DNA from 3 places in the Yersinia enterocolitica subsp. enterocolitica genome. Region 2 is predicted to be linked to each of the others. Evidence: riboswitches for the same ligand, from Rfam matches in the RefSeq annotation. Region 2 holds a riboswitch; each other region holds the start of a gene.

Region 1 (4,236 bases), 1.6 Mb from region 2:
GGCAGGTAATCGGAGATTGAAAACGCGGGCCTTCGCCGGTTTCAAAGTACAACCCCAACCCCATAGCATCAGGAATGGTCAGAATGTCGGAAAACAGAATCGCCGCATCCAGCGGATAACGACGCAATGGTTGCATCGTCACTTCACAGGCCAATTCAGCATTTTTGCACAGCGACATAAAATCTCCGGCAATAGCGCGGGTGGCTTTATACTCTGGCAAATAGCGACCAGCCTGGCGCATCATCCACACCGGAGTGACATCTACCGGCTGGCGTAGCAAAGCACGCAGATAGCGATCGTTTTTCAACTCATTCATGATAAAGCTCCCTTGATTATCCGCACGCATTGTAGCATGCCAGATAATACTTTCCTGCGGCAGCTAAAAGCGGTTTTTAGCTATTCTCCGTCGTCGAACTGCTCTTCGCGGCATAATACGACGGTATCTTCAATCAAGCGACGTGCCACGGTGCCTGGTGGTGGCAACAATGGTAATTGATCATAGCGATACCAACCGGCATTCAGCAGCTCTTTAGGGTCATGTCGCAGCTCACCGCTGTCATACTCCGCCATAAAGGCCATCATCAATGAATGCGGGAATGGCCACGGCTGCGATGTCACGTAGCGCAGGTTTTTAATGTGGATATTACTTTCTTCCAGTACTTCGCGGGACACCGCCTGTTCCAACGTCTCCCCCACTTCGACAAACCCGGCTAACACCGTGTTAATACCACCACGATGGCGAACATGTTGTGCCAATAAAATCTCATCACCGCGACGGATGGCAACAATCACGCACGGGGCAATTTGTGGGTAATAACGTTCACGGCAGTGATTGCACAGACAAGCCCACTCAGTACGGCTGGCATGCATTTGATGCCCACAATAGCCACAATAGCGGTGAGAGCGGTAAAACTCAGCTAATTGCACGCCACGGCCCGCCAATTGGAACAAACCGCGATCGACATCCAGTAATTGCCGCACTGACCCCATATCCGTAGACATCATCTGGCGAATCAGCCAAACCGCCTGCCCTTGCCATTCACCAATCTGCCTGGCGGTCGCGCCCTGTAATGACCAATTGGCCGCGTTACCTTGTGGTAACTCCCCTTTTGGTAACCATAATTTGTTTTCATGGCTGACAATCCACCAGCCACTTTCTTTACCTGTAAGTTGTAGTTCCATATCGTTGTTGCACAACCTCGACTTCACTGGCAATCTAGAATCCGGCTTGTTACATTTTTGTAACCCATTATTACTTCACGGAGTCGATCTCATGCTTAACCGACTAGAAAGCCTGACTCAACGCGTTGGCGGCAGTAATGAATTAATTGATCAATGGCTTCATGCACGTAAAGAACTTTTAGTCTCGTATTGCACAGTGATCGGTATTAAGCCACAAAAAGGAAAGCATACCCCGCTTAATGAAAAAGCGCTGGAGAACTTTTGCCACAATCTGGTGGATTATCTCTCCTCCGGGCACTTCCATATCTACGATCGAATTATCAAACAGGTAGAAGGTGCGTCCAGCCCGAAAATGGCTCTGACGACCAAAGTTTATCCCGCTTTAAAAAATAACACTCAAACTATCATGGCATTCCATGATCGTTATACAAACATTGAGATCGATGACGATAGCTGTACCGAGTTTCAACAAGCTTTATCCGATATCGGTGAAGCGCTTGATGCTCGTTTTCGGCTGGAAGATCAACTTATTCAATGGGCTGCCGAGTCATGGCAAGCCGCCAAGCCAGTTATTCAAGCAGGGCAGGTAAAATAGCCCACTGATCAGCACGGGCTTGTAGTTTTAATTCAACCTCAATACCCAAAGTAATTGAGATTGCAGGTAGGCAGCAAGTGAATGAATTCCGATGAGCTTACACAGGTAAGTGATTCGGGTGAATGAACGTAGCTAACACCGCTGCAATTTCAAGTAAGAAGGGTATATACTGAAGATTCTTGTCGGAGTGCCTAGCACCTGTTTTCTTACGAAAGCAAACGCAGGCTGAGACCGTTAATTCGGGATCCGCGGAACCTGATCGGGTTAATACCCGCGAAGGGAACAAGAGTAATTTATCGCTACAGGCCCGGCATTCCCCTTACAGGTGGCAGCCGGTCACTGGCCAACATCGTTACTCCCGCCAAGCTCCAGACAAGCAATTTTCCCGATAAACCACATTGGATCTATAACCACATTGGTAGGAATTGCTATGTCTAATAATATCACCACTAAGAATCCATCCCGCCCACGTAAAGCGCAACGTGAGGAAGCTCAACAGTTTATTGATACCTTGCAAGGTGTCACTTTCCCCAACTCACAACGTATTTACCTGCAAGGCTCACGACCCGATATTCAAGTGCCACTGCGCGAGATCCAACTCAGCCCAACATTGATCGGCGGCGGCAAAGACTCACCTCACTATGAAGATAACGAAGCCATTCCGGTGTATGACACCTCCGGCCCTTATGGCGATCCCAGCGCGAAACTGGATGTCCATGCTGGTTTGCCCAAATTGCGCGATAGCTGGATAGCCGATCGTCAGGATACCGCGGCACTGACTTCCGTTAGCTCTGGTTTTACCCAACAACGTTTGGCTGATGAAGGTTTGGATCATTTGCGTTTTGAGCACCTTCCTCGCCCGAAGAAAGCCGTCAAAGGCAAATGTGTTACTCAATTACATTACGCTCGCCAAGGGATCATCACCCCAGAAATGGAGTTCATTGCACTGCGAGAAAATATGGGGCGTGAACGTATTCGCGGCGAAGTTTTGCGCCAGCAGCATCCGGGCCAATCATTTGGTGCACATCTGCCCGATAATATCACCGCAGAATTTGTCCGACAGGAAGTCGCTGCGGGGCGAGCCATCATTCCAGCAAATATTAACCACCCCGAATCTGAACCAATGATTATTGGTCGTAACTTTTTAGTGAAAGTGAACGCCAATATCGGTAACTCTGCTGTGTCCTCTTCCATTGAGGAAGAAGTGGAAAAATTGGTGTGGTCTACCCGCTGGGGTGCTGACACCGTGATGGACTTGTCCACTGGCCGCTATATTCATGAAACCCGTGAATGGATACTGCGTAATAGCCCGATTCCTATTGGCACGGTCCCCATCTATCAAGCGCTGGAAAAAGTGAATGGGGTGGCAGAAAACCTCACCTGGGAAATGTTCCGCGACACCTTGCTAGAGCAGGCTGAACAAGGTGTCGATTACTTCACCATTCATGCTGGCGTACTGCTACGCTATGTACCGATGACCGCCAAACGGCTGACCGGTATTGTCTCTCGTGGCGGGTCGATTATGGCGAAATGGTGCCTTTCTCATCATCAGGAAAACTTCCTGTACCAGCATTTCCGCGAAATTTGCCAAATTTGTGCCGCCTATGATGTTTCATTATCACTTGGTGATGGTTTGCGCCCTGGTTCTATACAGGATGCCAATGATGAAGCCCAATTTGCCGAACTGCATACCTTGGGAGAATTGACCAAAATTACCTGGGAATATGATGTGCAGGTGATGATAGAAGGCCCTGGGCATGTGCCAATGCAGATGATTCGCCGCAATATGACCGAAGAGTTGGAGCATTGCCACGAAGCGCCATTTTATACCTTAGGCCCGTTGACCACGGATATTGCCCCCGGCTATGACCATTTCACCTCCGGTATCGGGGCGGCGATGATTGGCTGGTTTGGCTGCGCCATGTTGTGCTATGTCACACCGAAAGAGCACCTTGGCTTACCTAATAAAGAAGATGTAAAACAAGGGCTTATTACTTATAAAATCGCCGCTCATGCCGCTGATTTGGCCAAAGGCCACCCCGGCGCGCAGATCCGCGATAACGCCATGTCAAAAGCTCGCTTTGAATTCCGCTGGGAAGATCAGTTCAATCTGGCGCTTGATCCTGAAACAGCACGGGCCTATCACGACGAAACCCTGCCGCAAGAATCTGGCAAAGTCGCTCACTTTTGTTCTATGTGTGGGCCGAAGTTCTGTTCGATGAAGATTTCGCAAGAAGTGAGAGATTATGCAGCCAAGCAAGAACAGGCCGCAGCTCAACCCATTGAAGTACTGCAATCGGGTATGGATCAGATGTCAGCCGAGTTCCGCTCTCGTGGCAGTGAGTTGTATCTCAGCCCGGTGAATCTGAAAGCGGAGGCTGATAATGAAACCATCTGATACACCTATCTTCTCGGCCCAGAAGGGTTTTCCGACGACTGAACAGCGCCTTGGCTTGTAT
Region 2 (4,236 bases):
CCGATAAAGAAACCGGAATTGGCAGTTGGACCGATGAGGAGTTTTTGCGCGCACTGCATGAAGGCAAAGGCAAAAATGGCGAAAATCTCTACCCTGCATTCCCTTACACCTCGTATACCTTGCTGACCGATGAGGATGTTAAAGCGATTAAAGCTTATTTGTTCAACTTGCCAGCGGTGCATCAGCCGAATCGTGAGAATGACATGCCGTTCCCCTTCAATCAGCGCTGGGGGTTGTGGTTCTGGAATCTGGTGAATTTTGACGGGCAGCGCTTCCAACCGGATACCAGTAAGGATGCACAATGGAATCAGGGGGCTTATTTTGTTGAAGCGCTGGGGCACTGCGGTGAATGTCATACCCCGCGCAATATCACTATGGGGATGAAAGACAGCAAAGCCTATTCTGGTGCCGATATTGATGGTTGGACAGCATTCAATATTACCTCAGACCCCCATGCTGGAATTGGTGGCTGGAGCCAGCAGCAGGTAGTGCAATATCTGCGTAGCGGCCATGTTGACGGTAAAGCACAAGCGGCTGGGCCGATGGCAGAAGTCATTGAAAACAGTACGCGCCACCTGACTGACAGTGATCTGAACGCGATGGCCGTATATTTGCGCACGCTGAAACCATTGAATCCCGATGATGAGGCCAAGAGTCGCTCGGATTGGGGGCAGGCGGCAACCAGTGTTAATACCTTACGCGGCATGCCTTTCATCGCAGATAACCACACCGATGGTGCGCGTTTGTATCTGGGGAATTGCGCCAGTTGCCACAGTTTTACCGGTGAGGGGGTGAAAGACGGTTATTATCCATCATTGATGAAGAACTCGGTGGTCGGGGCATCCACGCAAAATAACCTGATTAATGTGATTCTTCACGGTGTGTCGCGCCAAACCAATGATGGCGAGGTCTTTATGCCCAGTTTTGCCAATACATTAACTGATGAACAGGTGGTTAGTTTGAGCAATTATCTGTTGCAACAGTTTGGCCAACCCACTTTGAATATCAAAGCTGAGGATGTTAAAGCATTACGTGAAGAGTAATTAATCAATAAAGATAAGGGAGCTTCGGCTCCCTTACTCTCTTTTCGTTTCTATTATTGAGTTCTTGGCCTTATTTAACCTTTTCATTATGCCAATGCATTAATATATAGTCGCCATCGTTACTCTTACCGGAGGCAATTGCTACCCAGTTTTGTTTGCGATAAAACGCCATAGCTTGCTGGTTTTTTGCCAGGCACTTTAATGAGCCATGAGAAGTAAATCGCTGTTGTGCTGCCAGCAATAAGGCCTTACCCACCCCAAGATGCTGTGCTTTAGGATCAACAAACAGGTTATGCAGGAAACTCTCCTCCATAAATATGGAGGCAAAACCAAGGTGGTCATCGCCATCAATCGCCACCAGAATGGTTTCACCCAGAGTGGAACGGTCAAAATCCTCCAGACGAAAATGCTCCCCATCCAGCCAGCTAAACGCGGCCTGACGTGATGCCAAATACAAAGTGCGCAGAAATGGTCGATCACTCTCTCGATACTGACGAATCTGTATGCTCATTCTTCGGTTATATCTCCAAGACTGCTGGGTTGATCATTGGTTTAGTTAATACATCATTGATCTTCTATCACCTGCCCGTGATAATAACAATTCTGACTCGGGGTGCCTGCTACAAATCGTGGTATGGCTGAGATATTACCCGTATTACCTGATCTGGATTATGCCAGCGTAGGGAAGTGTATTAATGAAGCGTATCAATGCGTTAACTATTGCCGGAACTGACCCAAGTGGTGGTGCCGGTATTCAGGCTGATCTAAAAACCTTTTCTGCATTACAGGCCTACGGCACCAGTGTTATCACCGCTTTAGTGGCGCAAAACACCCGTGGTGTGCAGTCGGTCTATCCCATCGAACCGGCTTTTGTTGCCGCCCAATTAGATTCTGTTCTCAGTGATGTGCGTATCGATAGCGCCAAAATCGGCATGCTGGCAAATGCGGAAATTGTCGATATTGTCGCCACGCAATTGCGCCGTTATCCCATCCCATTTGTGGTATTAGATACCGTGATGGTCGCCAAAAGTGGTGATCCTTTGCTGGCACCTCAGGCCATTGATGCTGTGCGCCGTATACTGCTCCCACGGGTTGCTTTGATTACACCTAATTTGCCGGAAGCTGCGGCACTGCTGGATTGTTCGTCCGCACATAATGAGCAAGAAATGCGCGAACAGGGGCGAGCACTATTGGCTTTAGGCTGTCAGGGAGTATTGATGAAAGGCGGGCATTTGAGCGGCGAAGAAAGTCCGGATTGGCTGTTTACCGCTCAGGGGGAACAGCGTTTTGTAACGCGCCGGGTTAATACCCGACATACCCACGGCACTGGTTGCACCTTGTCGGCAGCACTGGCGGCATTACGGCCACGATATGCCAATTGGCCAGATACCGTCAGTGCAGCTAAAGACTATCTGCAAGGGGCGCTGGAGCAGGCCGATACCCTTGAAGTGGGGCAGGGGATCGGGCCGGTGCATCATTTCCACCGATGGTGGTAATGCCCTTCGCCCTTGAAGCCACAGGGGTGTTAACTGCGCTCACACACCCGAATCACTTACTTGACTAAGCTCATCGGGATATGTTCACTTGTTGCCTACCTGCGACTCCAATGGCTTTGGGCACCCGTGGTCTTGAAGCCGCAGGGGTGTTAACTGCGCTCACACACCCGAATCACTTACTGGTCGTTGAGCATAAATAAGCTCATCGGGATATGTTCACTTGTTGCTTACCTGCATTCTTACGCCAGTAAATAGCGCTGTGTCATGGCAAACATCGCGATGGCCCGCTGCAAATGATGGGCGTCAAAACGGTTAAGTAGGTAACTTTCAGCCCCTTTGCGTGGGCGAATGCACAGCAACAATTTCGGCTCGCCTGCCTCATCTTTTATGAGATCGAACAGATAGCTGCCGATCTCTTTTTCATTTTCTCGCCAGGAAATTTGTATCGCGGGTAAGGGGTTATCGGCCGTAGGTTGCCTGACGGCAAAAAAGTAATCGCCTGCCCAGAAACCGGCATAATTGCCATCAGCTTGTAAATGTTTGGTGCGGAAAATGGGGGCCGCAGCGAGTTGGTTAATGGCATCCAATGTTATTTCTCGATGCGCTTGCTGCCACAACGGCACATCATTTTCGATTTGCCAGCAGGCCGCGCCCAGATAATCATTCAGCTCGCGCCAATCTTCATCAAGTTGCTGACGTAATTCCTCTTCGAGGATATTGCGGTATTGCTGCATGCCACTAGGTTGCTCGCCCAATGTTTCATAGGTAATTAACTCCATGGTGCGGGGCTTGCGGCGAAAACTCATCCATAACACCACTTTTGGGATACGAAATTCAATCGACTGAATACTCAGCCGGTAGCGGTCTCCTTTATTTACCACAAAGCCGTTGGCGGTCCCGCGCTTATTTTGATAATTGCGAATTATCACCACACTATTTAGCCCCATCCAACCGGTGACATAATGCTCACTATCAGAGTTGGCAATATCCAGGTCTATCACCATTTGGACGATTTTATCGCTCTCGAGCTTGTCTAGCGGATGGGCATCACCAGCGGAGTAGTACAACTTCTCTGGGGCTTCGGGCAACTCAAGGGTTAACATAGCAGGGCCTTCTGGAGTAGGTTTATCAACTCAACATTGTCTGGTTTATAGCTTACCTCAAGCTGTCATACAGATTGCGCTATAACGAGAATTAGGATGAAAATTCGTGCTATAGATCAACTTTTCCGACAGTTGAAGGTCATAGAAATGCAAATTAATATCACGTATGCAAATTTGTTGCACAGAGGCCAGTTCAATCCCTGGCGAGCATACCCGCCATACTTCAAGTTGCATGTGCATTCTGCAACTCGAATTATTTAGGGTATAGATTAATCAGATAATAAGGATTTTCGATAATGAAAGGCCATAAAACCCTCCATTGTCTTGTTACTGCGACGATACTCAGTGCCAGTTCCTGGGCTTTCGCGCAACCTGCGACGAATGCTGCTTTAGTGTCTGCAAGTTCAACGCCTGTTCAGCCCACATTAGCCAAACCCTTGCCTACCACAGCAGATTTACTGCAACAGCCAGTGTATAAAAATAGCTGGCAAAAAATGGTGAAAAGCCAAAAAAACTTACCTGCATGGGCGCGTAAGGGGGTCGGGACATCTGCGCCGTATGCGGTGATCAATTGGGAAGGGCAGCAGTATAAAG
Region 3 (4,236 bases), 2.0 Mb from region 2:
AGAAACAGATATCGAAATGGAAAAAAAACTATTAGCGCATGGTTTTACACAAAAAGAAGTCAATAGGTTAAAGAAAGTTCTAACCCATGAGCATGTTAATGATGCTGGAGGTGAGACATTGGAATCACTCATCCTTGATTTAAAGAAGAGCTTTATTCCAAGCTGCTTTTGCATTTTGTTAGTCTTACTACTATATCCACTCATCGTCACCAAACCAGTTTTAATTGAAGTATCCGTTTATCTGGTCATTGCGATATTTTCCTTTTTTTGTATAAACTTGATTAACCCAATGAAATTGTCTTTTAAAGCATACAGATTCTTAAAAAATAAGAATAAAGGGGAGTAGTTCCCCTTAGACTTCATTAAAAATGGTTTGCATCTTCACGATGATTTATATCTGAGATAATACGTATTTTATTTCCTGCACTAGCAAATTTTAGCATTAAAGCGCCCTGACTCATTTTGGTGATATTTCTATAATAGTCGCTAGGAATATATCTAAACAATCGCAAAACATCAGGCTTTAAACTTAGGGCAACCACACCATACAGTGATGATGCCATATCCACAGCATGATAAGCCATCGAGCCTACTTTTGGCTCAAATCCCATAAACTTAGCGGTCGCTCTGTACCCTTTTTCCATCACACCAGTGTACTCATCGTCACCCAACAAGCGGAGAAAATTTTCAGCCGCTGTACTGGCACCACTTACGGCTAAATGTGCCCCTGCTAATTTTCCCAGAATAAAGCCAGATTTAATTATAAGCCCAAAACCTGTGCTCATCTGGAGACCACTAGTGACAACACCAATGGCATTTATGGTATAACCAATTTCATTATTATATTTTTCCATATTAATCGTCATATAGACTTTTGCTCTATCCAGCGAAAGCATAGTACCTTGCCTTTCTATATTGGCACACTCCTCTTGGATATTACTGATTGCAGCACGACACTCTGAATCAGTTTTGGCATTACGAATAATGTTTAGGTTGCCATCTGACAGTTGTTTTACTTCACTTTCAAATCGCGCCTTAAGGAAGAAATCTTTAATATGGCGGGAGGAAACAATTTTGGCTGTTTTCATTAAGTCGTTGGCAGCTGAGTGAGCCAATGCAAGAAAGTAATTATTATCCCTTTCTCTTCTATTTAAGTAAATATCCATAACGTATCATCCATAATTAAACTCACAAAAAAGATAGAATATCTTATCTTCCAATCGGTATCACTGGGCCGTCTACTCATAGAGGTCTATTTCAGCCTTTGCGTGAGTTTATCTCGCTATTTTAAGAATACACCCCGAGCGTTAATCTGATTTATTAATATCCTATGGGTATTTAATATTGGATAATTATTGACTGCATTTCCTGACTCACAAATATCTTATCGAGCAACAATACCCTTTCCCCTATTCAAATTAATCTCTACAATAGCGGCGTCTCAACGGGGTGCTAAATTGCAGAAGACGGCAAGTTAGCTGAGAGCAAACCCGTCGAACCTGATCCGGTTAACACCGGCGGAGGGATTTGAGAAAGATAACACCTGTACTTCCTATAGATACCGATGTTAGCTACCGCCTCAGATACCTTTGCCACCTTTATCCTTAAGGAGTGCAAAGTGTTTAAACGCCTTATTCCCTGCTTATTGTTACTGTCTGCGGCCACTGTGGCTGCTGATAAACCCACATTGACAGTGTATACCTATGACTCCTTTGCTGCCGATTGGGGGCCAGGGCCTGCCATTAAAAAAGCCTTTGAAGCCGAGTGCGATTGCCAACTTAAATTTGTCGCGCTGGAAGATGGCGTTTCACTGCTAAACCGCTTGCGCATGGAAGGTAAAAACAGTCAGGCCGATGTCATTTTAGGTTTGGATAACAATTTAGTACAAGCGGCGGAACAAACCGGGTTATTCGTGCCAAGTCAGGTAGATACCAGCAAATTGACCCTGCCGAAAAAATGGCAGAATAACACCTTCGTCCCGTACGACTATGGCTATTTTGCTTTTGTGTATGACAAAAACAAATTAAAAAATCCTCCTAAGAGCCTGCAAGAATTAGTCGACAGTAAAGAGCCGTGGAAGGTCATTTATCAAGACCCACGCACCAGCACTCCGGGTCTTGGCTTAATGTTGTGGATGCAAAAAGTGTATGGTGATAAAGCCCCGCAAGCATGGCAGCAACTGGCGAAGAAAACCGTCACGGTGACCAAAGGCTGGAGCGAAGCCTACGGCTTGTTCCTTAAAAGTGAAGGGGATTTAGTGCTGAGTTACACCACCTCTCCGGCTTATCATCTGATTGAAGAAAAGAAAAGTAACTATGCCGCCGCCGATTTTAGCGAAGGCCACTATCTGCAAGTGGAAGTCGCCGGTGTAGTGGCATCCAGCAAACAGCCAGAACTGGCGCAGCGCTTTATGCAATTTATGGTCACACCTGCATTCCAGAATCATATACCGACCGGCAACTGGATGTATCCAGTGATCAAAATGGATTTACCGGCCGGATTTGACACCCTGACCGTGCCACAAAAAGCATTACAATTTGATGCTAAAGACGTGGCTGATAATCGTGGCAAATGGATTCAGGCATGGCAATCCGCCGTCAGCCGCTGATCCCCGCGTGGTTATGGCCGGGGCTACTGGCCGCTTTGCTGATAGTCGGTGTCGCTTTGCTGGCGTTCACGGCTATCTGGCGGCACGCCCCTGACACGGATTGGCACAGCATCTGGCATGACAGCTATCTGTGGCATGTAATTCGCTTCACTTTCTGGCAGGCGTTTCTCTCCGCATTACTGTCAGTTATTCCGGCGATTTTTTTAGCGCGCGCCTTATACCGCCGTCGCTTTCCCGGCCGCCAACTGCTGTTGCGCTTATGCGCCATGACACTGGTGCTGCCGGTGCTGGTTGCCATTTTTGGTATTCTGACCGTTTATGGTCGCCAAGGTTGGTTGGCGGCGCTATTTGGCTGGTTGGGGATGGATTACCGCTTCTCGCCTTATGGTCTACAGGGAATCTTGCTGGCGCATATTTTCTTTAATATGCCGCTGGCGACCCGTTTGCTATTGCAGTCATTGGAAAGCATTGCCGTTGAACAGCGCCAGTTAGCCGCACAACTGGGCATGAATGGCTGGCAACATTTTCGCTGGGTTGAGTGGCCCTACCTACGCCGCCAGATCCTCCCCACTGCCGCACTGATTTTTATGCTGTGTTTTGCCAGCTTCGCCACTGTGCTCTCTCTTGGGGGCGGGCCGCAAGCCACCACTATCGAACTGGCTATTTACCAAGCACTTAGCTATGACTACGATTTGGGGCGTGCTGCATTATTGGCACTGATTCAGCTGGGATGTTGCCTGGGATTGGTGGTCATGAGCCAACGGCTAAGCTCAGTATTGGCGGTGGGCAATACTCATGGGCAAATCTGGCGCAGTCAGCAGGACAGTGCCTGGTCACGCATCAGCGATACCCTGTTAATCGGCGCGGCATTACTATTGATGGTGCCGCCATTACTGGCTGTCGTGATTGATGGCAGCAATAAAACGATATTAACCGTGCTCCAGCAACCGGCACTGTGGCACGCCTTCTTTACCTCACTGACCATCGCCATTGGCGCAGGGTTATTGTGCGTCACTCTAACCATGATGCTGTTATGGAGCAGTCGTGAACTGAAGCTGCGCCACCACGCGGCTTACGGACAAGCCATAGACGTCAGTGGCATGGTCATTCTGGCGATGCCGGGTATCGTGCTGGCGACCGGCTTTTTCTTATTACTCAATGATACGTTGGGCTTGCCGCAATCCCCTTATGCACTGGTGATTTTAACCAATGCGCTGATGGCGGTGCCCTATGCTTTAAAAGTGCTGGATAACCCGATGCGGGATCTTGCCGAGCGCTATACACCGCTGTGTTTATCACTGGATATTCGCGGCTGGCACCGTTTGCGCCATATTGAACTCAGTGCACTGAAACGCCCTCTGGCTCAGGCGCTGGCCTTCGCCACGGTACTTTCTCTTGGGGATTTTGGTGTGGTGGCGCTGTTTGGTAACGAGCACTTCCGTACCTTGCCATTTTATCTTTATCAGCAAATAGGGTCTTATCGCAGCAATGATGGTGCAGTGACTGCCCTGTTGCTGCTATTACTGTGTTTCCTGCTGTTTACACTTATTGAAAAACTGCCGAGCCGCCATGCTAAAGCTTGAGAAAATCACCTATCTGTACGACCACTTACCGATGCGCTTTGATTT

The links. A riboswitch is a leader RNA that binds a small molecule or an ion and turns the genes downstream of it on or off. The one in region 2 is predicted to bind thiamine pyrophosphate.
Region 1: linked by a shared signal. The riboswitch ahead of thiC (phosphomethylpyrimidine synthase ThiC) and the one ahead of thiD (bifunctional hydroxymethylpyrimidine kinase/phosphomethylpyrimidine kinase) in region 2 are both predicted to bind thiamine pyrophosphate.
Region 3: linked by a shared signal. The riboswitch ahead of thiB (thiamine ABC transporter substrate binding subunit) and the one ahead of thiD (bifunctional hydroxymethylpyrimidine kinase/phosphomethylpyrimidine kinase) in region 2 are both predicted to bind thiamine pyrophosphate.

What each region holds. Positions count from the first base shown of each region.
Region 1 covers NZ_LR590469.1:3,689,935-3,694,170, reverse strand. Annotated here, with positions in the region: gene hemE (uroporphyrinogen decarboxylase) at 1-316, opposite strand, end outside; gene nudC (NAD(+) diphosphatase) at 397-1,182, opposite strand; gene rsd (sigma D regulator) at 1,274-1,777, shown strand; TPP riboswitch at 1,951-2,076, shown strand; gene thiC (phosphomethylpyrimidine synthase ThiC) at 2,208-4,175, shown strand; gene thiE (thiamine phosphate synthase) at 4,162-4,236, shown strand, end outside.
Region 2 covers NZ_LR590469.1:2,086,714-2,090,949, reverse strand. Annotated here, with positions in the region: gene FGL26_RS09890 (c-type cytochrome) at 1-1,043, shown strand, start outside; gene FGL26_RS09885 (GNAT family N-acetyltransferase) at 1,114-1,554, opposite strand; TPP riboswitch at 1,643-1,746, shown strand; gene thiD (bifunctional hydroxymethylpyrimidine kinase/phosphomethylpyrimidine kinase) at 1,739-2,539, shown strand; gene FGL26_RS09875 (hypothetical protein) at 2,779-3,642, opposite strand; gene FGL26_RS09870 (inhibitor of vertebrate lysozyme family protein) at 3,939-4,236, shown strand, end outside.
Region 3 covers NZ_LR590469.1:4,085,423-4,089,658, reverse strand. Annotated here, with positions in the region: gene FGL26_RS19315 (hypothetical protein) at 1-346, shown strand, start outside; gene FGL26_RS19310 (DUF4225 domain-containing protein) at 363-1,166, opposite strand; TPP riboswitch at 1,436-1,544, shown strand; gene thiB (thiamine ABC transporter substrate binding subunit) at 1,619-2,608, shown strand; gene thiP (thiamine/thiamine pyrophosphate ABC transporter permease ThiP) at 2,584-4,191, shown strand; gene thiQ (thiamine ABC transporter ATP-binding protein ThiQ) at 4,178-4,236, shown strand, end outside.